3 regions of the Mesorhizobium sp. CA12 genome follow, and region 3 is predicted to be linked to each of the others. Evidence: predicted binding sites of a transcription regulator. Region 3 holds the regulator's gene; each other region holds the start of a gene.
What was found. Region 3 encodes LexA, which represses DNA repair genes until DNA is damaged. Its sites were predicted from a motif close to TGTTCNNNNTGTGTTCNG; they were not measured.
Positions count from the first base shown of each region.

Region 1: the regulator LexA is predicted to act here: its motif matches at 5,919-5,936, upstream of ruvC (crossover junction endodeoxyribonuclease RuvC).
Region 2: the regulator LexA is predicted to act here: its motif matches at 7,646-7,663, upstream of recA (recombinase RecA).

Region 1 is NZ_JAIUHT010000003.1:302,503-312,741, reverse strand. It holds gene LB520_RS08015 (tetratricopeptide repeat protein) at 1-1,077, opposite strand, end outside; gene LB520_RS08010 (thiamine phosphate synthase) at 1,079-1,726, opposite strand; gene LB520_RS08005 (sulfite exporter TauE/SafE family protein) at 1,955-2,725, shown strand; gene LB520_RS08000 (DUF2269 family protein) at 2,886-3,437, opposite strand; gene LB520_RS07995 (DUF1465 family protein) at 3,991-4,521, shown strand; gene LB520_RS07990 (glycosyltransferase family 2 protein) at 4,809-5,873, shown strand; gene ruvC (crossover junction endodeoxyribonuclease RuvC) at 5,978-6,487, shown strand; gene ruvA (Holliday junction branch migration protein RuvA) at 6,498-7,118, shown strand; gene LB520_RS07975 (RNA ligase) at 7,358-8,482, shown strand; gene ruvB (Holliday junction branch migration DNA helicase RuvB) at 8,528-9,559, shown strand; gene LB520_RS07965 (metallophosphoesterase) at 9,693-10,239, shown strand, end outside.
Region 2 is NZ_JAIUHT010000001.1:624,406-634,644, reverse strand. It holds gene LB520_RS03005 (NADP-dependent isocitrate dehydrogenase) at 1-577, shown strand, start outside; gene LB520_RS03000 (glutathione S-transferase family protein) at 657-1,283, shown strand; gene LB520_RS02995 (DarT ssDNA thymidine ADP-ribosyltransferase family protein) at 1,318-2,268, opposite strand; gene LB520_RS02990 (macro domain-containing protein) at 2,253-3,146, opposite strand; gene alaS (alanine--tRNA ligase) at 3,384-6,053, opposite strand; gene recA (recombinase RecA) at 6,490-7,587, opposite strand; gene LB520_RS02975 (carbohydrate kinase family protein) at 7,870-8,808, shown strand; gene LB520_RS02970 (pseudouridine-5'-phosphate glycosidase) at 8,851-9,768, shown strand; gene LB520_RS02965 (TfoX/Sxy family protein) at 9,790-10,122, opposite strand; gene LB520_RS02960 (GFA family protein) at 10,212-10,239, shown strand, end outside.
Region 3 is NZ_JAIUHT010000001.1:836,967-847,205, reverse strand. It holds gene LB520_RS04070 (peptidylprolyl isomerase) at 1-22, shown strand, start outside; gene trpD (anthranilate phosphoribosyltransferase) at 19-1,029, shown strand; gene trpC (indole-3-glycerol phosphate synthase TrpC) at 1,035-1,847, shown strand; gene moaC (cyclic pyranopterin monophosphate synthase MoaC) at 1,850-2,329, shown strand; gene glp (gephyrin-like molybdotransferase Glp) at 2,329-3,534, shown strand; gene LB520_RS04045 (alpha/beta hydrolase) at 3,583-4,413, opposite strand; gene kynU (kynureninase) at 4,461-5,708, opposite strand; gene lexA (transcriptional repressor LexA) at 6,141-6,875, shown strand; gene LB520_RS04030 (ComEC/Rec2 family competence protein) at 6,912-9,377, opposite strand; gene gltX (glutamate--tRNA ligase) at 9,480-10,239, shown strand, end outside.

The DNA of each region.
Region 1 (10,239 bases), on a different contig from region 3:
CAGCCCGGCGCGGCGGGCGACGATGTACCAGGCGCCGGCAAGGATCAGGTCCGGATCGGTGCCGATGCCGCTCATATAGAGCTTGGCGAGACGGTTCTGGGCGGCGACGTTGCCGCCTTCCGCCGCCCGTTTCATCCAGGCAAAGCCCGATTTCAGGTCGCGCCCGCCGCCGCGTCCCTCGATCATCCAGGCGGCGAGGTCGATCTGCGCGGTGTCGTAGTTCTGTCTCGCGGCCTGTGCCAGGAGAAGACGCGCCTGGGCGTCGTCATGCGGCTTGCCGCCGACGCCATTGGCGTAGAGCTGCGCCAGCGCATATTGCGCATCGGCAAGTCCGGTGGCGGCGGCGCGTTCGTAATAGGCGGCGGCCTTGACAAGGCCGTCGTCGCCGGGATCCTGCTGGACGAGCAACTGGGCGAAGTTGAACTGGGCAAGCCGGTTGCCGGCCTCGGCCGCGGCCTGCATCAGCGCGAAAGCGGCCTTTTCGTCCTTTTTCACATAGCGGCCGTCCAGCAGCGCCAGCGCATATTGGAACTGAGCCTCCGGCACGCCCTGTTCGGCGGCCAGCGCATACCATTTCGCGGCCTCGGCTGGATTGAGCGGCACACCCAGCCCGCGCGACAGGATTTCGGCCACGAGCGTCTCAGCCGCCGGATCGCCGTTTTTGGCTCGCTCCATGGCGAGGTTGTAGGCGGTCTTGTAAAGCCCGCGCTGGAAGGCGCCGTAGGCGGCGTCCGGCTGCTTGGCGCCGAAGCGGTCGGGATTGACGGCGTCGGCCGATGGCGGCGTCATGGTCGCCGGTTGCGGCAAGGCGTTTTGGATCGGCTTATCGATATGCGCGCCGGTGCCGAACCTGTTCGGATCCGGCGCGCCGGCGTCCGGCGCGGCTGTGTCCGGTTTGCCCTTATCCGGCGTGCCCTTATCCGGCGTGCTTGCATCCGGCTTGGTTGCGTCGGGTGCGCTCTTGTCAGGTGCGCTCGTCTCCGGCCGCGGCTGCGGCAGGGGGACGGTCTCAGCCGCCATCGCGGCCTGCGCAAACAAGCCGGCCAGAACCGTCAGGCAAAGGCCACGCAGGCGCATGTCAGTCCTCGAAACGCGGCGCGGTTTCATCGAGCAACGCGTTGGCGGCGGCGATCGCGGCGCGCGGGTCGCGTCCGTCGGCAAAGACGGCGCTGGACAGCGCCACGAACTCGGCGCCGGTCGCGGCCACCGTCTCGACGGAGGCAAGCTCGGAGCCGGCCATGACGATGCAGGGGATCGAAATCATCTCCGCCCACCATTCGCCCAGCGCGAGGTTGCGGTGGTGCGGCTCCGGCTTGTTGTCATAGCCGAAACGGCCGAAGAACATATAGTCGGGCCGCTCCTCGCCGAGGCCCAGCGCCTCGTCGCGCGTCTTGGCGCCGCCGGCGCCGACCATCATCTTGCCGGCCACGCGCTCGATCGTCTCGGCGAGTTCCGCGGGCTTCACTTCGACATGGATGCCATCGGCCTGGACGCGCCCGGCGATGCGGCTGTCGCCGGCGATGATGACGGCGACGCCGGCACTTTGAGCGATCGGCACGATCCTTTCGGCGAAGGCCTGGAAGGAGGCATCGTCCATGCCGTTGTCGGGAAGGATCAACGAGGCGACGTCGCCACCGTCGAACGCCGCGCAGATTTGCTCCGCCGGCACGAGCGGCGGCGCGATCAGCACGATGCGGCAGCGGTTGGGAGGAGTTGCTTCGTTCATTGGCCTTCGATCCCGGTTTCGCCTATGCCGGGCGAAGATGGTTGCATTGCGGCATAGAGCAAAGGGAGCGGCTTGAACAGTCGGCTATGCGGCGGATGAGGACTGGACGAGCATCGTCACGCACGTCGATATCGGGCCGGCAATAGCGGCGCCGGCATTAATGACTATCCCCGCGGCGCTGTTCTGCGCTATGGCTTAATTCCCGCCTTCTCCAACCTTCCTTTGCCGATGTCAGGCCTGCTCAGCGACCCGTGGTTCTATGCTGCCGCCATTCCGGCGGTGATCCTTGTCGGCCTGTCGAAAGGCGGCTTCGGCGGCGCTGTCGGTTTCGTCGGCGTGCCGTTGATGGCTCTGACCATCCGGCCGGTTCAGGCGGCCGCCATCCTGCTGCCGATCCTGTGCCTGATGGACGTGGTTTCAGTGTGGACCTGGTGGGGCGTCTACGACCGCAGAATGCTGGTTGACATGATGCCCGGCGCCGTCACCGGCATCGGGCTCGGCTGGCTGACCGCGGCGTTGGTCACAGAGGAGATGGTGCGGCTGATCGTCGGCGCCGTCGCGCTGGTGTTCGTGCTGCGCTGGATCTACCTGCAGTTCCGTCACGGCGCCGATCATGTGGCGGAACCGAACCGCATTGCCGCCGCTTTCTGGGGCGCTGTCGCCGGCTTCACCAGCTTCGTCGCCCATGTCGGCGGCCCGCCCTTCCAGGTCTATGCGCTGCCGATACGGCTCGATCCGAAAGTGCTGTCGGGAACGGCGGCGATCTTCTTTGCCGCCACCAATGCGCTGAAGCTCATCCCCTATTTCGCGCTCGGCCAGTTCGACACCGCCAATCTCACCGCTTCGGCGGTGCTGATGCCGCTGGCGCCGCTGTCGACCATCGCCGGTGCGTGGCTGGTGCGCCGCATGCGGCCGGAGATCTTCTATCCGTTCACCTACGCCACCGTCGCGGTGGTCGCCGTCAAGCTGCTGTGGGACGGCATTGCCGGCCTGATGTGAGGCGCGTCGATATTCAGGTGAGGCCGGCCTGCAAATGGCGATTTCCTGCGCTTCCGGTGCTCACGTACTTAAAGTACGCTCCGCTCCGGTTCTCGGAAATCACCACTTTCGACTCGGCCTGACCTGAATCTCAACGCGCCTTCGGGCGAGCGCCTTAATGTCACGCAGCGCTCGGCACCATCTGGCGGTTGCCGCCGAAGGCGAGCGCGGCGCCCAGCGCGACCATCATCGCCATGCCGGCAAGAATGCCGACGTCGTGCAGAGTGGGCTTCAGCACCATGTCGGCGATGATCACCAGCATCACCGCATAATCGAGGCGCGCCCAGTTCATCATGCGCTGGCCGATGGAGAGGGCGGCCGGCGTCACGCCCTGCTCGGCGATCATGGCGCCCATGCGCTCGCCGGTCGGCTTGAAGATCAGCATGCCGATCGAGAAGGTCGTGGCATAGCCGACGAGGCCGATGACGATCCACAGGTCGGCAAAGCCGACCCAGAAGCCGCACATGATGAGGCCAAAGACCAGCGTCAGCATCGACATCGGCGCGAAGAACCGGCCGCCGAGCTGTCCGCTGGCGCGTATAGCCAGCAGCTTGTTCTCGATGTTGCCGGCGCGCTCGGCCAGCACGCCGAGCAGGAACAGCACGAAGCCGCCGCCGACCCACAAAATAGCCGAGACGACGTGAAGAAATTTAACGATCGAATACCAATCCATGGTTTGCTCCGGATATCCTGCCTGATTTCAAGCGGCGCGGATTTGCGCGCCGCCTTTGTGGAGCGGCCTTTTGCGTGGCGCGTGTTTCGGAACGATGCCGCGGCAGCAGCAAACATGTTACGGCGCCATGATCGGCGCCCGAAATCCGGTGCTCGGACGATCCGGGCGGCGAAGCCGCTGTCCTGTTCCGGCACAGGAACGCGCGTTCGCTTAAAAAATCGCCGCCGCGTTAAGGGTTCATTAAGCTTTACAGGCGTTTACTACACCCATCCAGTTTTGCTGGATTCTTACCGAGTGGTTGGAGCCACTTTGTTTGACGCCTCCCTGTTAAACTCCTGAGAGCCGCCTTATCCGCGGCTCTTTTTTTATCCGCTGCCGGCTGGCTGATGCCATCCGCTTGCGGATGGCCGGAAGCGGCCCGGCGTTAACCGTTTGTTAAACATGCGCTTGCCTTCATTGGCATCGAAGCGCATTTTCAAGCCTCAGTCATTTAGGGTGCGGGCCGCGTCGGCAAGGATGCCGAATCGGCTTGCGGCAGTGCAGGGGCGTATCGATGAACGAGCCTTCGAAGGGCAGCGCGAAAACCATAAAACTGGCGGAGCGCCGGGTTTTCTCCCAATCCTTCAAGCCGCTTTACCAGGAAGGCATGGGGCTGGTCGAACAGGCCGCCGAATATCTTGATGGCAAGGGCAGGCTCGAAGCCAAGAAATTGTCGCGCACGGCGGCGACGCTCTATGCGGCCGAATCGATGCGGCTGACCACAAGGCTTATGCAGGTCGCCTCCTGGCTGCTTTTGCAGCGGGCGGCGAATTCCGGCGAGATGACGCGCGACCAGGTGGCTTCGGAGAAATCCAAGGTGCGTCTCGACACCGCCTCCGCGCATGACGAGGCGCTTGGCTGGAACGAGCTCCCCAAGGATTTTCTGGACCTCGTGACGCGCTCGCTGCGCCTGCAGTCGCTGGTGCGGCGCATGGACGAGGAAATCTATGGCGGCGTCATCAGCGAGACGCACGCGCCCGGTCGGCGTGCCAACCCGGTGTCCGACCAGATCAGCCTTTTGAATACGGCGTTCGCGCGCGGCTGAAACCGCGTTTGCAAAAAAACGATAGCGGTAGCGGCATATCCTTGATTGGGCGGTAATTTGGCCGTGGCTTTGGCTGCAGTTCAACGCTTGCGACTCCGGCCGCTCGTCGAACCTGCGGCAGCCATCGCCGTATTGAAGGCCATGCCGGCCTTCGCGGGAAAGATCACACTTGCCTTGAAGCGATAGGCCCCTAGTTGGAGCCGTTCGCCGCAGCCGGGTCGAGCCGAGCCGGTTCTGCAAGAAAACCACCGTCACTGTGACCAAAGCAGATTGCGAGGCTTGATCCCGTGCATTCGCCATTGGACCGCATCCCGGTATCGATCATCATCCCCAACTACAATTACGAACAGTTTCTAGGACGCGCCATCGACAGCGCGTTGGAGCAGGACCACCGAAATGTCGAGGTCGTGGTCGTCGACGACGCATCGACGGATGCATCGGTGGCCGTAATCGAATCCTACGGCGACAAAATCCGTCCGTGCCTGAGGCGCAGGAATGGCGGACATGCGGCTGCGTTCAATACCGGGTTCGAGGCGAGCACCGGGGAGATCGTCCTTTTCCTCGACGCCGACGACTATCTCTATCCGAACGCCGTTTCAGAGGTGTTGGACGAGTGGGATGCGGATGTCGCCCAGGCGCAATTCAGATTGCATCTCGTTGATGAGGACCAGCATATCAAGGATGTCTTTCCACCACCGGAACAGCCGTTCGATTCAGGCGACGTCGTGCCGGAATTGCTGCGCAAAGGGCGGTACCGTACGACGGTAACAAGCGGGCTGGCGTTCGACCGCGAAGCCCTGGAAACGATAATGCCGATGCCTGAAAGCGATTTCCGGCAAGGCGCCGACGGCTATCTCGCAACGCTGGCGCCGCTGCACGGAGAGGTGAAATCCATCGATACCTGCCTTGGCGCCTACCGCATCCACGGCTCCAATCATTCGATCTTTGCCGAAAAGCTTGCCGAGCGAGCGCGCTGGCGCGTGCAGCATGATTTCCGGCGCCTCGAGGCCTTGTCCGGCCGGGCGGCCGAGATCGGCTTGACCGTGCCGCCGGATGCCGGCCTTCGCGATCCAGTGCATCTGGAAGAGCGGCTGGCTTCGCTCTGCGTCGACGAGCCCCAGCATCCGGTCGCCACCGACTCCCGGCTGGGACTGGCAAGAGCGGGCGCCGCCGCCAGCCTGGAAATGAACGCATCCTGGCGGCGGCGGGCTGCTCTGGCGGCCTGGTTCCTTTGCATCGGAATCCTGCCGCGGCGCATGGGCAATGCAGTCCTGGCGTGGAAGCTGGTCGCATCGTCCAGGCCGGCATTTCTCACGCGGCTGTCGAAAACCATCCGCCGCGTGACGAATTAGGCATCTCGCTGTTTTACGGAAACGGCGCATAGCCGAGATTGCAATTGTTTCCGGTTTGTTCACATTTTGCTGGCATCGCTTGTCGCCACGGCTAGACTTGGCGCATGGGGGAAGCGATTCGCATCATCGGCATCGATCCGGGCCTGAGGCGCACCGGCTGGGGTATTATCGACAGCGTGGGCAATTCGCTGCGCTTCATCGCATCCGGCACGGTGCGGTCCGACGAGAAGGAGTCGCTGGCGACAAGACTCTGCCAGCTGCATGACGGCTTGGCCGAGGTGCTGCACCAGGCCATGCCACATGAAGCAGCGGTCGAGCAGACTTTCGTCAACAAGGATGCGACGGCGACGCTGAAGCTCGGCCAAGCGCGCGGCATCGCCATGCTGGTGCCGGCGCGCGCCGGGCTGGTGGTCGCCGAATATGCGCCCAATGCGGTCAAGAAGGCTGTTATCGGCGTCGGCCACGGCGAGAAGAAGCAGATCCACATGATGGTGAAGGTGCTGATGCCGAAGGCTGTCTTCGACACCGACGACGCCGCCGACGCTCTGGCCATCGCCATCTGCCATGCGCATCACCGCCCGAGCACAGCCTACCGCATGGCCGCGCTGGCGTGAGGGGACAATCATGATCGGCAAGCTGAAAGGCACGTTGGACGAGATCGACGAGGATAGCTGCCTCATCGATGTGCACGGCGTCGGCTATGTCGCCCATTGCTCGGTGCGAACGCTGGCCGCGCTGCCCTCGCCCGGCGAGGCGGTGGTGCTGTTCATCGAGACCTATGTGCGCGAGGACATGATCCGGCTCTATGGCTTCCAGACCGGGCTGGAGCGCGAGTGGTTCCGCCTTCTGATGAACAATGTGCAGGGCGTCGGCGCCAAGGTGGCGCTGGCCATCCTATCGACGCTGGCGCCGGCCGACCTCGCGAACGCGATCGCGCTGCGCGACATTGCCATGGTTTCCAGAGCGCCAGGCGTCGGCAAGAAGGTGGCGGAACGCATCGTCACCGAACTGCGCACCAAAGCGCCGGCCTATGCGGGCGCGGCCAGCGGTACGATCGGGCTCAAGCAGGAGCTTGGCGAAGGTGTCGCGGCCGCACCGATCACCGATGCGGTCTCGGCGCTCGTCAATCTCGGCTATTCGCGAGACATCGCGGCGAACGCGGTTGCCGCGGCGCTGAAATCAGCCGGCGAGGGTGCCGACGCTTCGAAGTTGATCCGCTTCGGCCTGAAGGAACTGGCGCGGTAAGTCTGTGAAACTCAGCGCCCGGATTGACTTCCAGAATAGTTTGGTTTCTTAAGTGCGCTTCTTTTTGCATGAGTAATCGACATGTGCCTTTTTGCGATCAATATCGAAGTGAACTCAGGATCGGTCGCGGCCGAGTCCGAACGTCGCGCGCGCTTGCGGCATTGTCGAAGATAGCTTCACACAGCAATCCACTCGTCAGGCCGCTTCATCGGGAGCGGCCTTTTTATTTGGAGCGAGCAATGTTCCCGGTAATCGAAACCGTAGCCGATGTTCTGCCGCACATTCAGGGGAACATCGGTTTCTTTCTGACCCGCTTCGATGACTATGACGTTATCGAATATGGATTTGTGGGCGACGATACGTTCCGCAGCCCGATGGCGCTTGAATGCCGTGGCTTGAAGTTTGACAAGGACGGGCGACTCATTGCCCGGCCGTTTCACAAATTCTTCAACCTTGGGGAGAGGCAGCGTCCGGAAGACATCGACTGGACAGTACCTCATGTCGTTTTGTCGAAGCTCGATGGCTCGATGGTTCACCCCTGCGTCGTTCGCGGTGAACTCGTGTTCATGACCCGAATGGGCGTCACGGCGCAATCGAGCGCCGCGTTGAAGCATGCCGACGAGGACATTCGCAGCCTCTCGAAATGGGCCGTCGAAGCAGGCATCACGGCGCTGTTCGAGTTCACGTCGCCCGAAAACAGGGTCGTCATCGCCTATGATCAGCCGTCGCTGACGCTGCTGGCCGCTCGTGACAACCGGACCGGGCGCTACTCAACCCATCAGGAGCTTCAATCGCTGGCCGATCAATTCGACGTGCCGCTGATCCCGTCGCTTCAGATGACGACTCCGACAAGGGATTTCGTTACGATTGCCCGAAGCGAAGAGGGCATCGAAGGCTATGTCATTGCCTTCGATGACGGTCATAGACTCAAACTCAAGACCGCATTCTATGCTTTACGGCACAAGGCGCTGTCTGGTCTTGCTTATGAAAAAAATATCCTTGCATGGGTGGCGGAAGGTGCTGTGGACGATGTGGTTCCGCTCCTTGCAGCCGACCTTGCCGAAGAGTTGAAAGCCTATCAGTTTGTGGTGGTCAGCGGGCTCAACAGGCACGTCGCCAATCTTGCAGCGTTCGTCGCCGAGTACTCTGGCCGGGAGCGGAAGGAATTCGCGGCGGCTGTCAGCTCCAATCTCGATAAGAGACTCCAGGGAGCCGCTTTTGCCATGTTCGATGGAAAAGACGGCAGCGAAGTGCTTAGGAAACAACTACTGTGGGCCAGCTACGGTGAGTCGCGGCTCGAGAGCATTCGCGATCTCTACGGGATGTCATGGAAGTCTCCTGCCGTGACCATCGAAGTCGGTTGACTGAAAGCGTTTGGCAATGCTCTGATTCAGGACGAGGATGGATTTGTGAACGACCGCCTCATTGCTCCCGACAAGCGCGGCGAGGATGCCGACCAGACGCTGCGGCCGCAGTCGCTCGATGAGTTCGTCGGCCAGGCGGCGGTGCGCGCCAATCTCAAGGTCTTCGTCGATGCCGCCAAGAGCCGCGGCGAGGCGCTTGACCATGTGCTGTTCGTCGGGCCGCCTGGGCTCGGCAAGACGACGCTGGCGCAGATCATGGCGCGCGAGCTCGGCGTCAATTTCCGCTCGACCTCGGGTCCGGTTATCGCCAAGGCCGGCGATCTCGCCGCGCTGCTCACCAATCTCGAGGAGCGCGACGTCCTTTTCATCGACGAGATCCATCGCCTCAATCCGGCGGTCGAGGAAATCCTCTATCCGGCAATGGAGGATTTCCAGCTCGATCTCATCATCGGCGAGGGGCCGGCGGCGCGCTCGGTCAAGATCGACCTTGCCCGTTTCACGCTGGTCGCGGCAACGACGAGGCTCGGCCTGCTGACCAATCCGTTGCGCGACCGTTTCGGCATTCCGGTCCGGCTCAATTTCTACACGGTCGAGGAACTGGAGCAGATCGTGCGCCGCGGCGCCCGTATCCTGTCGATGCCGCTCGGCGACGATGGGGCGGTGGAGATCGCGCGCCGCGCGCGCGGCACACCGCGCATCGCCGGCAGACTGCTGCGCCGGGTGCGTGATTTTGCTTCGGTCGCCGGGGCCGGTCATGTCGACAGGAGGATCGCCGACGAGGCGCTGACCAGGCTGGAGGTCGATGCGCTCGGCCTCGACGCGCTCGATCGCCGCTATCTGTCGATGATCGCGCGCAATTTCGGCGGTGGCCCGGTCGGCATCGAGACGATCGCGGCCGGGCTCTCCGAGCCGCGCGACGCGATCGAGGACATCATCGAGCCTTACCTGATCCAGCAGGGCTTCATCCAGCGCACGCCGCGCGGCCGCGTGCTGACCGCCAACGCCTGGCGCCATCTCGGCCTCGACCCGCCGAAGGATATCGCCCAGCAGCAGATCAGCCTGTTTCAGGAAGAGTAACGCAGATTTGTTCGCCGTTTCGGCGGCGCGATGGCCCATCTGCGCAGAATCTGCGCGCCTCGGCCCGACTGAGGGCGCAATTGCATCCTTTAAGATAGGCTATCTGACGCAATCCTAGGGCTTGGGGCGACCTATGATCACCAGACGCGCTTTCCTGCGCCTTGTCGGCGGCTCGGCCTTCGCCATGGTGTCGCTCAGCGCCTATGCGGTCGGCATCGAGCCGATGCTGCTCACCCATGTGAAGCGCTACACATTGACGCCGCCGCACTGGCCGGCCGGGCTCAAGCTGCGCGTCGTGGCGCTTGCCGATATCCACTCCTGCCGGCCCTGGATGACACCGGAACGGATCGCAGCGCTTGCCGAGGAGGCCAACGCGTTGCAGCCGGATCTGATCGTGCTGCTCGGTGACTATACCGCCGGGACAAAGCTGGTGACGGGCCGGGTGCGGGTGGAGGAGTGGGCCGAGGCATTGTCGGGGCTGAAGGCACCGCTCGGCGTGCTGTCGATCCTCGGCAATCACGACTGGTGGACCGATTTCTTCGCCCAGCGAGCGGAAGCCGGCCCGACCCAGTCGCGCAAGGCGCTCGAGCATGTCGGCATCCCGGTGCTGGAAAACGACGTCGTGCGGCTGGAAAAGGACGGCCATGGTTTCTGGATCGCCGGGTTAGCCGATCAACTCG
Region 2 (10,239 bases), 210 kb from region 3:
CATCCTCAAGGCCTATGACGGCCGCTTCAAGGATATCTTCCAGGAAGTCTACGAGAAGGAGTTCGAGGCCGAGTTCAAGGCAAGGAAACTCTGGTACGAGCACCGCCTGATCGACGACATGGTCGCTTCCAGCCTGAAATGGTCGGGCGGCTATGTCTGGGCCTGCAAGAACTATGACGGCGACGTGCAGTCCGACACCGTGGCGCAAGGCTTCGGCTCGCTCGGCCTGATGACCTCGGTGCTGATGACGCCGGACGGCAAGACGGTGGAGGCGGAAGCCGCGCACGGCACCGTGACGCGCCACTACCGGCAGCATCAGAAGGGCGAGGAAACCTCGACCAATTCGATCGCCTCGATCTTCGCCTGGACGCGCGGCCTCGCCCACCGCGCCAAGCTCGACGACAATGCCGAGCTCAAGCGCTTCGCCGAGACGCTGGAAAAGGTCTGTATCCAGACCGTCGAGAGCGGGTTCATGACCAAGGACCTGTCGCTGCTGATCGGTCCCGACCAGCCCTGGCTCTCGACCACCGGCTTCCTCGACAAGATCGACGAGAATTTGCAGAAAGCCATGGGGTAAACCCACATTCGGCATACCGAAGGCTCCGGAAGGAGCCTTCTTTTTTGGTACTCCGACGAGCGGAGGGGAGCGCTGATCGATGGCCAAGCCAACTCTCTACGGCGCGGACTATAGCGTCTATGCGCGCATCGCACGGATGACGCTGGAGGAGAAAGGCGTCGGCTACGAGCTCGTTCCCCTCGACATCTTCGCCGCCGAAGGCATCCCGGCCTGGTATCTGGAACATCACCCTTTCGGCCGCATCCCGGCCTTCGAGCACGACGGTTTTCGACTGTTCGAGACCGGTGCGATCACGCGCTATGTCGACGAAGCCTTCGACGGCCCGGCCTTGCAGCCGGTCGACGCGCGCGGCCGCGCCAGGATGGTCCAGATCAGCGGCATGCTCGACGCCTATGGTTATCGTGCCATGGTCTGGGACGTCGCCGTCGAGCGGCTGGAGAAAACGCAACCGGATGAGCAGCTGATCGCCAGCGGACTGAGCCAGGCTGAGACGGTGCTCAAGGTTCTGACATCGCTGAAGGCGAAAGGGCCGTGGCTGCTAGGCGAGCAACTGACACTGGCCGACCTGCACGCGGCACCGATCGTCGCCTATTTCGTCAAAGTCGCGGAAGGACGCGATTTGTTGGCGCGCTTTGAGGATGTCCGGGATTGGTATCAGCGCTTTGCCGCGCAGCCGAGCTTCGCACGTACGGAGAGGGTCGGCTGAAGTCTGCGCACAAACAGAAGCGACAAATATCCCGCTATCGCACCACTGGTACCGTAGCCGGCACAGGTCCTAAATATGCGGTACAGCCTTCAATCTCGATCTTCCACTCTGCTGACGGATCTGGATTAACTATTTGAGGTACACGCCAACTGCTTGGCTCGAGCGAGAAAGCAAACCGGCTATTCCCGCATGATACAGTGACCGAGTACTTATCTTTCCTCGCGGTTGACGGTGCAGTGAAATCGAAATGAAGCTCGCCGCCCCGCGTGTACAGCTCAGTGATGTAACTCCCGCGGCGCAGAAACAATGAGCCACCTTTTTCGACCGCAAAACGCACATCAGAAACGTCAACGTTGCGAAGCAGATATCTAAGCATTCTCTCTTCGTGAATGGTACGGCAAACGACCGCTCTAAGGTGGTGGGCCAGGGGCAACTCATTCCTGACTACAACCTCGGCCATCCGAGCGTCACGAATAGTTTGCATCATGTCCTGCGAAACTGCTGAATCGTGATAAATATAGTTAAAATTTAGACCATCAAAATTCGTATCACCTTGTAGCAGTGCCAATGCTTGGGATGCAAAGTTTCCCGAGACAAAAAAGCTGTCCGCGAGAGTTATTACAGATGTGAAGTCAAAAACCAACATGACCGGTATAGCCATATGTGGATTGACCCGATAGGGATCAGAATTCGACTTAATCCCTTCCGTCTTGAAGTGAAAGCTGTTCTTCGGTCGGAAGTAGAGCCTCACATACTCATGCGCAGCGGGATTGTTCCAAAGGGCGCCCTGGTTCGCGACATCGCACAAAACGATGGGAACATGCTGCCTGCAGACAACTTTGCGTTGACGCACTATCTCAGCGGCAGTCTCGATCTGGCATGCGTGGAAAAGAGAATTCACCCATCCGTTGCGAGATGGATACCGCGCAAGCTTTTCGTTCCATTCCCTGATATGCCGCTGAGCACGTGCTATTGAAATAGCCATTCTTGGCTATCCCTCGAAGTCGAGACACTGGAGTATGGCGTCTTTTGATCGCGATCGATAAAGAGCGCTTCGGCCCGAGTGGATCCAGTGTTACCGGCCTTGATCTTGACACTCCGGACATAGGGCAGTTCCGCGAGGATTGGGAAGAGATAACCCTTCAACCTACGGGATTTCTCGTCGGAGAAATTCTCAAAGGAGAGCAGCCGTTCACGGAGCCTAATCCAAGCCGCTTCCATCAAATCGGGATCAATGCGCTCTCTTTTCCCGGTCTCGTGCTGGACAACGACTGAGTTGTCCGGCTGCATTTCCGCACTAAAGAAGCTATCTCTAGACGTAGAGAATTTGCGCCCCCTTGAGAGTCGATCGATGTCCCTAGAAAATTCAGCAAAATCCCTTGGCACAGTTGCAGGTTCTTTGTGTTCTGGCACAAAATCCGCTGCGACTTGAATGTCGTGTATGTAGATTGGAATATCAACCTTCGATAGATACTCCTCCATCACCGGTTTGACATCGGCCCAATTGAGATTCCCATTGCCGCAACCGAGCGGCGGGAACGATGCCGAACTGATGCTGAGCGCCTTATATGACTCTACAAATTTGGCCAAACCAGAGTGAATGTATTCCAGCTTGGATGGAAGCTTCCATGTGGTCTTGGTCGGAAAATTGAGGACCCACCGGGTGTCGGAACGCCACAGATGAATTTTGCCGACGCCTAGCGCCCGTTGCTCGCAGAGCTTCCGATACTCAGCAAACATTGCCGGATACCGGCTCTTAAATTCCTTGGCGATACCCTTTCCCATCACCCCGACGGTGTTAACGGTGTTAACGAGCGTCTGGGCCGGGGACTCAAAAACGCTGCTCTCCAAATATGTGATCATCGCTTGCGTTCCATTTCCAACCCCGATAATGGGAACATATAGAGAACATAGCGCACTTCGTAGCACGATTCCAGCGCTGGTGTCGCGGCGCTATCGTAAGATTGTGCCGCGAATACGGATCAAAACAACATGTTTGGCCAAACCAAACTAGGTTGGTGAATTCGGCGGCACCAGGGCCCGCAGGTGGCGCTCCGAAGAATATCGGCACGTAGCCACCCCAGACGAGTTGCTAGACTGTCACGCCGCCTCCAGCGCCGCCTTCACCGCCGCAATGGCATCATTGGCCCTGGAGGCGTCGGGGCCGCCGGCCTGCGCCATGTCGGGCCGACCGCCGCCGCCTTGACCGCCAAGCGCGGCGGACGCGACGCGCACGAGATCGACGGCGCTGAAGCGGCCGGTCAAATCGTCGGTGACGCCGACGACCACGCTCGCCTTGTTGTCCTCGCCGGCGCCGACAAAGACGACCACGCCGGAGCCGAGCGTCTTCTTGCCGGCGTCCGCCAGCGGCTTCAGGTCCTTCGGCGCCACGCCGCTGACCGCCTTGCCGAGGAAGCCGACGCCGGCGACGGTCTCGTTGGTAGGCGGAGCATCGGATACGGCCGGGCCGGCGCCAAGCGCCAGCTTCTTGCGCGCCTCGCTGAGTTCCTTTTCGAGCTTCTTGCGTTCCTCAAGCAATGTTTCGACGCGAGCCGGCACATCGGCCGGCGCGATCTTCAAGGTCGCCGCCGCGGCTTTCAGCCGCCTGTCCTGCTCGTCCAGATGCCTGCGTGCCGCCTCGCCGGTCAGGGCCTCGATGCGGCGCACGCCGGCCGCCACCGCGCTATCCGACAGGATGCGCACCAGGCCGATATCGCCGGTCGATTTCACATGCGTGCCGCCGCAAAGCTCGACGGAATAAGGCCGGTTTGCCCTGGCGCCATGCAGGCCGGTGCCCATCGACACGACACGCACCTCGTCGCCGTATTTCTCGCCGAACAGTGCCATGGCGCCCTCGGCGATCGCGTCGTCGACCGACATCAGGCGCGTCGTCACCGGGCTGTTCTGCACGACGATCTCGTTGGCCATGCGCTCGACCTCCTCGAGCTCATCGGCCGAGATCGGCTTATTGTGCGAGATGTCGAAGCGCAGCCTTTCGGGCGCAACCAGCGAGCCCTTCTGCGCGACATGGGTGCCCAGCACCTCGCGTAGCGCCTCGTGAATGAGATGCGTCGCGGAGTGGTTGGCGCGCAGCCTCGAGCGGCGGGCATGATCGACCTTCAGCTCGACGGCATCACCCGTCTTGATCGTGCCTTTAGCCACCTTGCCGAGATGCACGAACAAACCATCGGCCTTCTTCTGCGTGTCCGACACCTCGATTGAAAAACCATCGCCGGAAATCACGCCGGTGTCGCCCATCTGCCCGCCGGATTCGCCATAGAACGGCGTCTGGTTGACGACCACGGCGACCGCATCGCCCTGCCTCGCGCTGTCGATGGTCTTGCCGTCCTTGACCAGGGCCTGGACGATGCCTTCCGCCTGCTCGGTCTCATAGCCGAGGAATTCGGTCGCGCCGGTCTTTTCGCGCACGGAAAACCACACCGTCTCGGTCGCGGCTTCGCCCGAGCCAGCCCAATGCGCGCGCGCCTCGGCCTTCTGCCGCTCCATCGCGTCGGTGAAGCCGGCGATATCGACCGAGATGCTGCGCTGGCGCAGCGCATCCTGCGTCAGATCGAGCGGGAAGCCATAGGTATCGTAGAGCTTGAAGGCCGTCTCGCCGTCCAGCATGTCGCCGGCGTGCAGCGTCTCGGTCGCGTCCGAAAGCAGGCCGAGGCCGCGCACTAGTGTCTTGCGGAAGCGTGTTTCCTCAAGCTTCAGCGTTTCGGTGATCAGCGCCTCGCCGCGCACGAGCTCGGGATAGGCCTGGCCCATCTCGCGCACTAGCGCCGGCACCAGCTGCCACATCAGCGGCTCCTTGGCGCCAAGCAGCTGCGCATGGCGCATGGCGCGGCGCATGATGCGGCGCAGTACATAGCCGCGCCCCTCATTGGATGGCAGAACCCCGTCGGCCACCAGGAACGAGGTTGAGCGCAGATGATCGGCGATGACACGGTAGGACGCTACGTTCTCCTGGCTTGGCCCCTGCCCGAGCGCCGAGGACGCTGCGTCGATCAGATGCTTGAACAGGTCGGTCTCGAAGACGCTTTCGACGCCCTGCAGGATAGAGGCCATGCGCTCCAGGCCCATGCCCGTGTCGATCGAGGGACGCGGCAGGTCGATGCGCTCTTCCTTGCTCACCTGCTCGTATTGCATGAACACCAGGTTCCAGAATTCCAGGAACCGGTCGCCATCCTCTTCCGGGCTGCCGGGCGGTCCGCCCCAAATGTGCTCGCCGCGATCGATGAAGATTTCCGAGCACGGGCCGCAGGGGCCGGTGTCGCCCATCGCCCAGAAATTGTCGGAGGTCGGGATGCGGATGATGCGGTCGTCGGAGAAGCCGGCGATCTTCTTCCAATAACCCGCCGCCTCGTCGTCGGTGTGATAGACGGTGACCAAGAGCTTGTCTTTCGGCAGACCGAATTCCTTGGTGATCAGGTTCCAGGCAAGCTCGATCGCGCGCTCCTTGAAATAGTCGCCGAACGAGAAATTGCCGAGCATCTCGAAGAAGGTGAGATGGCGCGCCGTGTAGCCGACATTGTCGAGGTCGTTGTGCTTGCCGCCGGCGCGGACGCTCTTCTGCGCGGTCGCGGCGCGCGAATAAGGGCGCTTCTCCAGCCCGGTGAAGACGTTCTTGAACTGCACCATGCCGGCGTTGGTGAACATCAGCGTCGGATCGTTGCGCGGCACCAGCGGGCTGGAGGCGACGATCTCGTGGCCCTCCTTGCGGAAGTAGTCGAGGAATGTCGACCGGATGTCGTTCACGCCACTCATTGCATACTGCCTTTTTCGCAAGAACCGCCGGCCCGGCCGGCGGCAAATGGGCTTTGGTGTTTCAGAAGATAGATTGGCCTTTTAGCGATAGCTCTTGTGCCTGTCCAGAAACACGCAAAACAGGCGTGTCGCTCAAAACTGCGCAAGCGGTTTTGGGAAAACGACAGGCACAAGCATGGACCAAAGCGCATTGCCTGAATTCATTGCAGCGCGACGCGCTTTGGGCCGATCGGCGGACGAGCGGCGGCTCAGCGCTGCCTGCGAAACGCAAAACCGCCAGCACGAAGGCCGGCGGTTCGGTTACGCAATACAAGAACTCGATTACATAAGCATAAGGCGATAAACCAGGATTGTGGCCGAACTCCGGCTAAGCCAACCAACTATCCTCGGGCGCCCTCGGGTCGCCGGAGCGCAAAATCCCAAGCGCAAACGCACTTTACAGGGCGCCGGCTTCGTCCTCGAAACCGTCGTCGCCGCCTTCTGAGCCGCCATTCTCGAGGAATTTCTCGGCGATCAGTCCGGCATTCTGGCGCAACGCAAGCTCGACCTCACGCGCCGTATCGGGATTGTCGCGCAGGAACAGCTTTGCGTTCTCGCGACCCTGGCCGAGGCGCTGGGAATTGTAGGAGAACCAGGCGCCCGACTTTTCGATGACGCCGGCCTTGACGCCGAGATCGATCAGCTCGCCGGTCTTCGACACGCCCTCGCCATACATGATGTCGAACTCGACCACCTTGAAGGGCGGGGCCAGCTTGTTCTTCACCACCTTGACGCGGGTCTGGTTGCCGACGACCTCGTCGCGGTCCTTGACCGAGCCGATGCGGCGGATGTCGAGGCGCACCGAGGCGTAGAATTTCAGCGCGTTGCCGCCGGTGGTCGTCTCGGGCGAGCCGAACATGACGCCGATCTTCATGCGGATCTGGTTGATGAAGATGACCATGGTGTTGGAACGCGAGATCGAGGCGGTCAGCTTGCGCAGCGCCTGGCTCATCAGGCGAGCCTGAAGACCGGGCAGCGAATCGCCCATCTCGCCTTCGATTTCAGCGCGCGGCGTCAGTGCCGCCACCGAGTCGACGACCAGCACGTCGATGGCGCCCGAACGCACCAGCGTGTCGCAGATCTCCAGCGCCTGCTCACCGGTGTCGGGCTGCGAGATCAAAAGGTTCTCGAGGTCGACGCCAAGCTTGCGGGCATAGACCGGATCGAGCGCGTGCTCGGCATCGACGAAGGCGCAAATACCGCCCTTCTTCTGGGCTTCCGCAACCGTGTGCAACGCCAGCGTCGTCTTGCCCGAGCTTTCCGGCCCGTAGATCTCGATGATGCGGCCGCGCGGCAGGCCGCCGACGCCGAGCGCGATGTCGAGGCCGAGCGAGCCGGTCGGCACGGTTTCGATCTCGACCACCTGCTCGTTGGCGCCGAGCCGCATGATCGAGCCCTTGCCGAACGCGCGCTCGATTTGCGACAGCGCCGCGTCCAGAGCCTTTGATTTGTCCACTGCCTTATCCTCTACAAGCCGCAAAGAATTCTGAGCCATGATACATCACCCCTTGGTCGTCAATGAAGGCCGGACAATCCGTGATCCCTGCTTGTTTTGTACCTTTTTTGTTCTCATTTGGCAAGAGGCAACAAATATCTGAAAAATAATCAATATCTGGATTTGTTCTATTTTTGTCTCACCAGGGCTGGTGCGGAGTGCAACCACGGGTCCAGAAGAGATTTCGATATCCGGCCGTCCGAATCGCGACCCCGATTGCAGGGCGACGCGCAGAAACCTAGTGTGCGCGGCCGCACGATCAACGAAAGTCACCGACCCGAAATGCCGACATCCCCAACAATCCTGGCGCTTGGCGGCGCCCATATCGACCGGCGCGGCCAGGTCTCGGGCGTCTATGTGCCCGCGGCTTCGAATCCCGGCATCATGCGCGAGGACGTCGGCGGCGTGGTTTTCAACGCGCTGCGCAGCGTGGTGAAGCGCGGCGTGTCGGCCTCGCTGATCTCGGTGCGTGGCGGTGACGCTGCGGCGGACACAGTCGCCTCGGCGATTGACAACGCCGGGATAACCGACCTTTCGGTAGTGTTCCTCGACCGCACGACGCCGAGCTACACGGCGTTGATCGACGCCGAGGGCGAGTTGATCGTCGGGCTGGCCGACATGGCGCTCTACGATCTTGCCTTTCCCAAGCAAATAAGACGCGCCAAGGTGCGCGAGGCGATCGAAGCCGCCGACGCTATCCTGTGCGACGCCAACCTGCCCACGGCCGCGCTGGAGCGCCTGCTGGCGCTTGCCGGCGGTCGGCCGGTCTTCGCCATCGCCGTTTCGCCGGCCAAGGTCGTCCGCCTGGCGCCGCTGCTCGACGATCTGTCGCTGCTCTTCATGAACCGTCGCGAGGCCGCCGCGCTGGTCGGCGCCGAGCCATCCGGCAAGGCCCTCGTCGACGCGCTCAGGCGGGCAGGCCTGGACACCGGCGTGGTCACGTCCGGCAGCGCTCCGGTGCTGGGCTTCGACGACACCGGAATCTTCGAGATCGATCCGCCCGCGCCGCGCAAGGTGGCCGACGTGACCGGCGCCGGCGACGCCTTGACCGGCGCAACCGTCGCCGCCTTGCTGCGCGGCCTGCCGTTGCGCGCCGCGCTGCGCGAAGGCCTTGCCGCGGCGATGCTCGCCATAGAGAGCCCGCAGGCCGTGCCGTCCTTCACGATCGCCACCTTCACGCAGGCGCTTGCCCTTGTGCCGGAGCCGCGGGAAGTGGCATAGGGCCACCACTGCCGAAGCAATCCCTTCGGATCGGAGACAGCCATGACGCCTGACACCGCCCGCCCCTTCGTCGATATCCATCCGCCGGTGGCGGAGGCGCTTGCCGCCGGCCGGCCCGTGGTGGCGCTGGAAAGCACCATCATCACCCACGGCATGCCCTACCCCGACAATGGCGCCATGGCTGCCAAGGTCGAGCAGATCATCATCGATGGCGGCGCGGTACCGGCGACGATCGCCGTGGTCGAGGGCCGCATCAAGATCGGCCTCTCCGACGGCGAGCGCGAATCGCTTGCCATGACGGGCGATGCCATGAAGCTGTCGCGCGCCGATCTCGGCTTCGCGGTCGCTCAAACGCGCACCGGCGGCACCACTGTCGCCGCGACCATGATCGCCGCGCATATGGCCGGCATAAAAGTGTTCGCCACCGGCGGTATCGGCGGGGTCCACAAGGGCGCTGAGAAAAGCTTCGATATCTCGGCCGATCTCGACGAGCTGGCGCGCACGCCGGTCATCGTCGTCTCGGCTGGCGCCAAGGCGATCCTCGACATCGAGAAAACGCTGGAAGTGCTGGAAACGCGCGGCGTGCCGGTTATCGGCCATGGCTGCGAGACGATGCCCGCCTTCTGGTCGAGGCAGTCGCCCTTCCGCGCGCCGCTGACCCTTCATGCGCCGGAAGACATCGCGCATTTCTACAGAACGCGCCAAGCGCTGGGCCTGGGCGGCGGCATCCTCGTCGCCAACCCGGTGCCGCAGAATGACGAAATCCCGGCCGCCGAGATGGACGGCTACATCCAGGCCGCGCAAAAGGCTGCCGAGGCGCTCAACGTCACCGGCAAGGCGGTGACACCGTTTTTGCTGTCGAAGATCCTGGAGCTGACCGGCGGTCGCAGCCTCAAGACCAACATCGCGCTGGTCGAGAACAATGCGCGGCTGGCGGCGGAGATCGCCAAGGCGTTATAGGCACGCGCGGCGAAGGCCCCCTCACCCGGATTGCTTCCCCGCCCTTCGTCCCGCTTCATAAGCCCGCCGCGCCCACACTGCCATCTCGTCAGGATCATCGAAGGCCTCGTCGGGAACGCTCCAATATGGCATCGCCACCTCCTTGCCGTGGCGCGAGCCGGTATAGGTCCATTGCTTGCAGCCGGCGGCTTCGAAGTCGGGAATTGTTTCCTCGTCCGCCTTGAGCATCAGCTCGTCGCGCACGACGACCGCGACGATGACGCCGTCGCAATAGATGCCCTTGCCGCCGAACAGTTTTCGGATGGCGATCGGTCGAAGGCTTTCGAACAGTTCTTCAAGACGCGCATTGTCCATGCCGCGATCATCTCATCCGTCACCGGCCTTGTCATCGCCGCAACCAAAAGCATGCTGACAGGTTGAAATCTGAAAACGGAGTTCCCGCCATGCCTGTCCTGCTCAAAGGCTCCTGCC
Region 3 (10,239 bases):
TTCGCAAGCACAGACACGATGAGCGCTCTCAAGACACACATAGCCAAGGTCGCATCGGGCACCGCGCTTTCCTTCGAGGAAGCGCGCGAGGCGTTCGACATCATCATGTCGGGCGACGCGACGCCAGGCCAGATCGGCGGCTTCCTGATGGCGCTGCGCGTGCGCGGCGAGACGGTGGGCGAGATTTCCGGCGCGGTCGCCACGATGCGCGCCAAGATGCTGCGCGTCGAGGCGCCGCAAGGCGCCATCGACATCGTCGGTACCGGCGGCGACAATTCGCATTCGGTCAACATCTCGACCGCTTCGGCCTTCGTCATTGCCGCGGCCGGCGTGCCGGTCGCCAAGCATGGCAATCGCGGCCTGTCCTCGCTGACCGGCTCCGCCGATGTGCTGACGGCGCTGGGCGTTAGAATAGATATCCCGCCGGAGACGATCGGACGCTGCATCCATGAGGCCGGCGTCGGCTTCATGTTCGCGCCGGCGCATCATCCGGCGATGAAGCATGTCGGGCCGACCCGCGTCGAGCTCGGCACGCGCACCATCTTCAACCTGCTCGGACCGCTGTCGAACCCTGCCGGCGTCAGCCGCCAGATGGTCGGCGTCTTCCTGCCGGAGTGGATCATGCCCGTGGCCGAGACGCTCAAGGCGCTGGGCGCCGATCACGCCTGGGTCGTCCATGGCGACGGCTATGACGAGATCACCACGACGGGCGAGACCCAGGTGGCTGAGCTTGCCGGCGGCGAAATCCGCAGCTTCACCCTGACGCCGGAAGCCGTCGGCTTGAAGCGACACACAAAGGAAGAGCTGCGCGGCGGCGACGCGGCCTACAACGCCAAGGAATTGCGCGATATGCTTGGCGGAGCCGCCGGCGCCTATCGCGATACGGTGCTGATGAATGCCGGCGCCGGGCTGGTTGTGGCCGGCAAGGTGACGACGCTGGCCGACGGCATCGCGGCGGCGGCGCAAGCGATCGACAGCGGCCGCGCGCTTGCGGTGCTCGACAAGCTCATCGAGATTTCGAACGGATAGACCCCTTGTCCGATATCCTGCGCAAGATCGAAGCCTACAAGCGTGAAGAGATCGCCGCGGCGAAGCTCGCCGTGTCGTTCGCCGAGATCAAGACGAAGGCCGGGGACGCCGAGCCGCCGCGCGGCTTCCTTGCCGCGCTGGAAGCCAAGCGCCGAGACGGCGGTTTCGCGCTGATCGCCGAGATCAAGAAGGCCAGCCCTTCCAGGGGCCTGATCCGCGCCGATTTCGATCCGCCGTCATTGGCACAGGCCTACCAGCAAGGTGGCGCCGCCTGCCTTTCGGTGCTTACGGACGCCCCGTCTTTCCAGGGCGCTCCCGAATTCCTGACAGCCGCTCGGGCAGCGGTGCGCCTGCCGGCTCTGCGCAAGGATTTCCTGTTCGATCCCTACCAGGTCTACGAAGCACGCGCCTGGGGCGCCGACGCGATCCTGATCATCATGGCGAGCGTCGACGACGCGCTTGCCCGGGACCTTGAAGCGACCGCCTTCGAGCTCGGCATGGACGCTCTGGTCGAGGTGCACGACGAAAACGAAATGCAACGCGCGCTTCGCCTTTCGTCGCGGCTGATCGGCATCAACAACCGCGATCTCAGAACCTTTGAAACCAGCCTCGACGTCTCGGAGCGGCTGGCGGCCATGGTGCCGGCGGATCGGCTGCTGGTCAGTGAAAGCGGCATCTTCACGCATCAGGATTGCCGCCGGCTGGAGAAGAGCAAGATCGGCACCTTCCTGGTCGGCGAGAGCCTGATGCGGCAGGCCGACGTGGCCGCCGCCACGCAACTGCTGCTCACCGGCAAGGCGCGTGCCGAGGCCGTTTGAGGATGGTCTCCCTTACTCATCTTGGCGCTAAAGGCGAAGCCAATATGGTCGACGTCGGCGACAAGGCCGAGACGACGCGCACGGCAGTCGCTGAAGGGTTTGTCTCCATGCAGCCGGAAACGCTGGAGATGATCCTGGCCGGCGACGCCAAGAAAGGCGACGTATTGGGGACTGCCCGTATCGCCGGCATCATGGCCGCAAAGAAGACGCACGAACTGATCCCGCTCTGCCATCCGCTGCTTCTGACCAAAGTTGCCGTCGAGATCGAGCCGGACCATTCCTTGCCAGGTCTCAAGGTCACCGCGCTCGCCCGCGTCACCGGCAAGACGGGCGTGGAGATGGAGGCGCTGACCGCCGCTTCAGTCGCCTGCCTCACCATCTACGACATGGCCAAGGCAGCGGACCGCGGGATGGTGATTTCCGGCGTCCGGCTGGTCGAGAAGACCGGCGGCAAATCAGGCGACTACAAGGCAGGTTCATAATGGCCTTGCTCCCGGTCACCGAGGCGCTCGAACGCCTGCTCGACGGCGTGACGGCTCTGCCGGGCGAGCGCGTTCCGCTGGCTGACGCGGCGGGTCGCGTGCTGGCCGAGCCGGTGGTCGCGCTGCGCACGCAGCCACCTTTCGATGCCTCCGCGATGGACGGCTATGCCGCACGCTTCTCCGATGTCGCCTCGGCGCCGGCGCTACTCGAGGTCATCGGCGTGGCGCCTGCCGGGCGCGGTTTCTCCGGAACCGTCGGGGAAGGCCAGGCCGTGCGCATCTTCACCGGAGCGCCGTTGCCGGAGGGCGCCGACACGGTCGTCATCCAGGAAAACGTCCGCGATCTCGGCAATGGCAGGATCGAAGTGACGGAGCCGACCACGGAAGGACGCAATGTGCGTCGCCGCGGGCTCGACTTCGGCCAGGGCGACGTGCTGCTCGAAAAGGGCCGCGTGCTCGATGCAGCGGCCCTTTCGCTGGCGGCCTCGGCCAACCACCCAGCCCTGAACGTCGTGCGCCGGCCGCTGGTCGCGATCATCGCCACCGGCGACGAATTGCTGCCCCCGGGCAGCGCGCTCGGCCCCGACCAGATCATTTCGTCGAATGCCTACGGCGTTGGAGCCGCCGCCCAGTCGGTCGGCGCGCTCGCGCTCGATCTCGGCATCGCCGCCGACCGCCAGGAGGCGATTGCCGCGCTGGTCCGGAAAGCGGTCGAGGCGGACGCCGATGTCATCGTCACGCTCGGCGGCGCCTCGGTCGGCGACCACGACCTCGTCCATAGCGTGCTGACCGGCGAAGGCATGCAGCTCGATTTCTGGAAAATCGCCATGCGCCCCGGCAAACCACTGATGTTTGGCCGGCTTGGCCATATCCGCTGCATCGGCCTGCCCGGCAATCCGGTGGCAAGCATTGTCTGCTCGCAACTCTTCCTGAAACCGCTGCTTGCCCGGCTCGGTGGCCGCGATCACCATCAGGATATGCGAACGGCCCGGCTTGGCACCGCGATGCGGGCCAACGACCTTAGGCAGGACTATGTGCGCGCCGTCGTGCGCGAGGACGCCGGCACCTTGGTCGCGATACCTTTCGGAATCCAGGACTCCTCGATGCTGCGGATGCTCGCCGACGCCAACGGCCTGATCGTGCGCGAGCCCTTTGCGCCGGCGGCGGAAGCCGGCGCTGAATGCAGCGTGCTCATGCTGCGCTAGGCGTCGACGAAGTCGATCCTGATACGTCGACGAAGTCGATCGTAACCCTTATTCGTCCACCAGCGTACGGGTCAGGGGATGATCCGGGTCGGCGAGGCCATCGACAATGTTGAAATGATGTCGGTCCGGCTCGACCACTGAACGGGTGGAGGCGCCGAGCCCGGTCCAGATGTTGGCGAGCAACGCGCTCTGGCGCAGGAATTCCGCACGCTCGCCGCCGCCGGCCCAGCAGGTGATGCAGGCTCCCTGTCGAGGCCGCAACAATGCCGGGCTTTCGCTCCGCGCTTCCGGCTCGTCGATGTTCAGGGTCTCGTTCAGCGCTGTGAACATCAGCGGCCGAAGGTCGTGCAGGCCTGAAATCGAAACGACCTGGCGTATGCGCCGCGCCACATCGGATGATAGCGGTGAGGCCGTGGTCACCATCCGGCTGGCGAGATGCCCGCCGGCCGAGTGCCCGGTCAGCATCAGCGGACCATCGACCATGGCCGCCGCCTTCTCGATCGCTGCAGCGACCTCGCCGACTATGCCGCTGATCCTGGTCTGCGGGCACAGCGTGTAGGAGGGCATGGCGACGGCAAAGCCGCGGCCGAGCGCGCCTCCAGCCAGATGTGACCAGGAGCTCTTGTCCGACTCCATCCAGTAGCCGCCGTGGATGAACACGACGAGCCCCCTTGGCGCCGCAGACGGGAGAAACAGGTCGAAGCGCTTGCGCGGCGCTTCGCCGTAGACAACATCGAGCCGCGCCCTGCCCTCTGACAGCAGCCTTTCGCGAAACGCCCGCGCCGGCCGATCCCACGCAGCCGGCCAGCGGTCGCCGCCCGCGATATTGGCGCCATTTGCATAGGCGTCATCCCAGTCGACAATACGATGTCCCAGCAACGGTGTCTCCGCGATCAGGTCATTTGTTCGGCATCGCCGATTGAAAGTCAGGTAACGGTTGTTTTGATGGCAAAGCGCGCGTCTTGCCAGATGCCAGTGCGCAGGATGTCCTGCAGCACCTCGACCGCATTCCAGACATCGCGGTAGCCGACATAGAGCGGCGTGAAGCCGAAACGAATGGTGGATGGCGCGCGGAAATCGCCGATCACGCCGCGCTCGATCAAGGCACGCATCACCTGGTAGCCATGCGGATGGGCGAACGACACCTGGCTGCCGCGCTCGGCGCGTGAGCGCGGGCTCTCCAGCTCAAGACCGAAGCCGCCGCATCTGGCCTCGACAAGCCGGATGAACAGGTCCGTCAGCGCGACGCTTTTTCTCCGCACGGCCGTCATGTCGACGTCGTTCCAGATATCCAGCGCGCCTTTCAGCGCGCGCATCGACAGCACCGGCTGCGTTCCGCACAGGAACCGCCGGATGCCCGTGCCCGCGGCGTAGCCCTGCTCGAACGCGAAAGGCCGGGCATGGCCCCACCAGCCGCTGAGTGGCTGGCGAATGTCGCGGTGGTGGCGGTTCGCGGCGTAGATGAAGGCTGGCGAGCCCGGCCCGCCATTGAGATACTTGTAGGTGCAGCCGACGGCGAAATCGGCATTCGAGCCGTCGAGATCAACCGGCAGCGCACCCGCCGTGTGGCAGAGGTCCCACACGATCAGCGCGCCGGCTTCATGAGCCTTGCGGGTGAGCGCCGCCATGTCGCGCAGCCGGCCGGATTTGTAGTTGACGTGGTTGACCAGGATGACCGCGACGCGATCGTCAACCAGTTCCTCAATCGTCGGGGCATCTGCGCCTTCGAGCCGCAGCACCGTGCCGGGCCGCGTCGATGCGACGCCTTCCGCCATGTAGAGGTCGGTCGGAAAGCTGTCGTCCTCGGCAACGATCACCGAACGCTCGGGCCGCATTGCAAGTGCCGCATGCAGGACCTTGTAGATGTTGATCGAAGTCGTGTCGCAAACGACCGTCTGGCCGGGTTTCGCGCCGATCAGCCGTCCTAGCTGGTCACCCAGCTCGATGGGCATATCGAACCAGCCGGCGGTGTTCCAGGCGCGGATGAGATCCCGCGCCCATTCCTGCCTCGCGGCAGTCTCGATCTCGCTGAAGGCGTCGATCGAAGCGGCGCCCAGCGAATTGCCGTCGAGGTATATGACGTCTTCCGGCAAGACGAAGCGATCGCGCATGGCGCGCAGCGGATCCGCGGCATCCATCGCCTCGACTTCGGCGAGATCAGGAATTCCCCTCATTGTGCTGCCGCTCCATTTCGATCTGGCCAAGGGGGTTGTCTCACCACCGTCGGCGACAGGGCAAGAACCTTTGGTCCTATGTTAGCTGGTCCATAGACGGCGAAGACTGCGGATCGGAACTTCGCCAACGTTGGCATTTTGGGTTCGTTTCGTTCACGGTGCCACGCGCTTACGGTACGAGCCGACGTGATCCCAACCACTGCTTCGTGATCGTGTCGGGTTGTATTTCAGCTTAAGGGGAACTCCAAAATCGAGCGGAATCAATGCCGCTGCCCCAGGAGGGGCAGCCGGCCGTCACCGGATGCGACATTGTTTCGGCAGCCTTAACAAATTCACTAAACTTTAAACGGTTGCGGAACACAACTGGAACAGATAGTGTTTGTTCTGGGTTTGTTTTTCTGATTCTGGTTTCAGAACCCGTGGGGGCCGCCGATGCTGACGCGCAAACAACATGAACTCCTGATGTTCATCCATGAACGCCTGAAGGAGAGCGGGATTCCTCCATCATTCGATGAGATGAAGGAGGCGCTCGACCTTGCCTCCAAGTCCGGCATCCATCGGCTGATCACTGCGCTGGAAGAACGCGGCTTCATTCGCCGGCTCCCGAACCGGGCGCGCGCGCTGGAAGTGCTGCGCCTGCCCGACTCGATCGCGCCTGGCCTGAATGCCGCGAAGAAGTTTTCGCCAAGCGTCATCCAGGGCGGCCAAGGCAATCTCAGTCGCCAGGTCAAGCCGACGACGCCATCGCGCACTCCGAGACCAAGCAATGACGACGAGGCCGCGGCGGCCGTATCCATTCCGGTGATGGGCCGCATCGCCGCCGGCGTGCCGATTGACGCCATCCAGCACCAGACGCATTCGATCTCGGTGCCGCCGGACATGATCATGGGCGGCGAGCATTACGCGTTGGAGGTCAAGGGCGACTCGATGATCGAGGCCGGCATCTTCGATGGCGACACCGTCATCATCCGCAATGCCAACACGGCAAGCCCGGGCGAGATCGTGGTGGCGCTGGTCGACGATGAGGAGGCGACGCTTAAGCGTTTCCGCCGCAAGGGTGCCTCGATCGCGCTCGAGGCCGCCAACCCGGCCTATGAGACCCGGATCTTCGGACCGGATCGGGTCAAGGTTCAGGGCAAGCTCGTCGGACTTATCCGCCGCTACTGAGCAGAACTGCCCGGCCTTCTTCGCCCGGACGACAATCTATTGGGCCGGTGCGGCGGCTGGTTTTTCCGGCTGCTTATAGGGCGCCAGTCCCCTCGCCTCGCGCGTGTATTTCCGCTGCTCGTGCCAGGGTCGGTATGGTTCTACGACCGCGTAGCGGACGGTTGGCCGCGCGGTTGCCGATTGCGGATCGAAGAAAACGGCGGCGCTGCCGTCGCGCGCCAGCTGCCGCTTGGTGACGACGAGCACACGCGGATCGCGGCACGGGTTATAGGCCGTGGCGTCGTTGATGACGATGAGGTCGGCGAAGCCGCAGGCCGGCCGGGCGGTGTCGCGGGTCTCGGCGAGCGCGACGATCGCGCCGGAAGGATGCCGACCGATGCAGAGATCGCCGCTGCAATAGAAGGGCGAGCCGGGCGGCAGGTCGACGGGATCGGCAATGTCCAGCGTATCTTTGGCGAACCTTTCCGGCGGCACGATTTCCTCGGCTTTCAGCGCCCGTTTCCAATTGTCGGTGGTGAACTCGTTGGAGCGTTCGCGATTGACGGCAAGCTCGCCGCCGCCGATCGGCATCGCCACCAGATGCGCATCCTCCGAGATAAGCACGTCCGGTGTGCGGACGTGCGGAATGGCCAGCAGCGCAGCGAGCGCGAAAGGTACGGCGGCAAGCCTCAGCCAAGTGGTAGCCATGGTCGCGATGACCAGCGCGACCGTCGCCAGCAGCACCGACTGAATCGAGATCAGCCCCACGGCGTCGACCGGTGAGCGCTCGGAAATCCATGCCGAAATGGCGATCATCGCCGTCAGGCCTTTGCCCATGACAAAGAGGAAGGGACCGTCGAAGCCGAAGGGCATGGCCAGCGCGCTCAGCACGGCGAACGGCATGACGACCAATGAGACGATCGGCATGACCGCCAGATTGGCCAGCAGGCTGAGCGGCGACACCCGCTGGAAGTGCCAGATGGCAAACAACAATGTTGCGCTGCCCGCGATGAGCGACGTCACGGCGGCGCCACCCGCTCCAATCGCCAGTTTTCGCGATAAGAACCCGAGAAACGAACGCTTTGCCGGCGGCGCGGTCGTTTTGCCGGCGCGATAGTCGGCAAAGCCGGCATAGGCGCCGACCAGGGCGGCGGTGGCGGCGAAGGACATCTGGAAGCTCGGGCCGACCACTTCATGCGGCGAGACCAGGATGACGGCGATGGCAGAGATCGCCAGGTTGCGCATGGTCAGCGCTGCGCGGTCGAAAAGCACGGCGACCAGCATCACGCCAAGCATGATGAAGCTTCGCTCGGCCGCCACCACGATGCCGGAGATCACGAGATAGGCGGCGATCGACGCCAGCGCGATGCCAGCGGCATATTTCTTCACCGGCCGGCGCGACGAGAAATCCGGAAACAGCGCGAAGGCGCCGCGTAGCAGGACCATGATCGTGCCGGCGACCAGCGCCATATGCAGTCCCGAGATCGAAATGATGTGGTAGATGCCGGTCCGCCGCATCGACTCGTTGATTTCGTCCGGAATGCCGGCACGAACGCCGACGATCAGCGCCGCCGCGATCTCGCCCTCGGAACCGCCGATGCTGCTCCTGATGTGGTCGGCAATTCCCTCGCGTCCGTTTTCTACGGCCGATGCCACGCGTGCGCCAAACGGCACCTCCGTTGGCGCACTCGGGGTCGGCGCGACAAGTTTCGGATCGCCCAGGAAAAAGCCACTGGCGCCGATGCCGGCAAAATAGCTGTCGAAGGAAAAGTCGTAGCTGTCAGGCCGAACCGGACCTGTCGGCGGCAGCAGCTTGGCATAGCCGGTCAGCATCGACCCGGCCGACATGCCGGACGGGATCCTGCGCGCCGACAGCCTGATGCGGTCCGGCGCGTAGCGCAGCTTCGGACGCTCCGTGGATATCAGATCTATGGTGAGCCGGACACGGCCGTTGGCCATCGCCTCGGCGGTGACGAGGCGGCCCGTCAGCCGTGTCTGGATTTCGGAACCCAGCATCGGGGTCGCCATCCGCCAGGTCTCCACCTTGGCCGCGAGAAAGCCCAAGACGCAGAAAAACGCCGCCATGAAGACAAGGTGCGTTCTGTGCCGGGAACGCGAGACCGCCGCGCAGACCGCCATCAGGGCGACCGCCGCGAGCGGCCTGTAGAGGTCCGGCTCGGCGCTCAGCGAGAAGTAACAGATCACGCCGGCTGCCAGGAACACCGGCACCAGCAGAAAGCCGACGCCACGGTCGAGCTCGGTCGCGGCCGCCGTGCCAACGCTTCGGCGCAGAGCAGGAAGCGAAACGCGGCCAAGCCGTCTGCGGATCCGGCCGTCGTTGGCTGTCGGCGAGGCTGGCGGTAACGTGCCGCCGCCGGTCGGCAGAAGCCCGGCTGGCGGACGCGGCGCCGGAAGCGAAAGCGGCGTTCCCTCTTCGGGCACGGCATGAGCAAACATCAGGCGTTCGCTGACGCCTGCTGTCGTTCCCCCGCTCTCCTCCGCGCCCCGGCCACGTCCAGCCATCGGGTCTGCCCCTTGCGCCCCAGACCGCCTATGCTACATGAACGCCGGTCGCGTGGAAGTCTGCGCGAAACATGCATTTTTCAGCGCTTCCTCGAGAGTTCCATGTCCGACAAGGTCGTCACCCGTTTTGCCCCCTCGCCTACAGGTTACCTGCATATCGGCGGGGCGCGCACGGCGCTGTTCAACTGGCTCTATGCCAAGCACACTGGCGGCACGATGCTACTGCGCATCGAGGATACCGATCGCGAGCGCTCCACCGAAGCCGCCACGGCTGCCATTCTCGACGGGCTGACCTGGCTTGGCCTCTCCTGGGATGGCGACGCCGTCTCGCAGTTCGAGCGCGCGCCGCGTCACCGCGAGGTGGCGGAGCAGCTCGTGCGCATGGGCAAGGCCTATTACAGCTACGAGACGCCGGCGGAACTGGAGGCGATGCGCGAGGCCGCACGTGCCAAAGGCCTGCCGCCGCGTTACAACGGCCATTGGCGCGACCGCGGCCCCTCCGAGGCGCCGGCAGGCGTCAAGGGCGCGATCCGCATCAAGGCGCCGACCGAGGGCGTGACGATCGTCAACGACCGTGTGCAGGGCGAGGTGCGCTTCCCCAACAAGGATCTCGACGACTTCATCATCCTGCGCTCCGATGGCGTCCCGACCTACATGCATGCCGTCGTCGTCGACGATCACGACATGGGCGTCACCCACATCATCCGCGGCGACGATCACCTGACCAATGCCGCGCGCCAGACGGTGATCTACAACGCCATGGGCTGGGATGTGCCGTCGATGTCGCACATCCCGCTGATCCACGGCGCCGACGGCGCCAAGCTGTCGAAGCGGCACGGCGCGCTCGGCGTCGAGGCATATC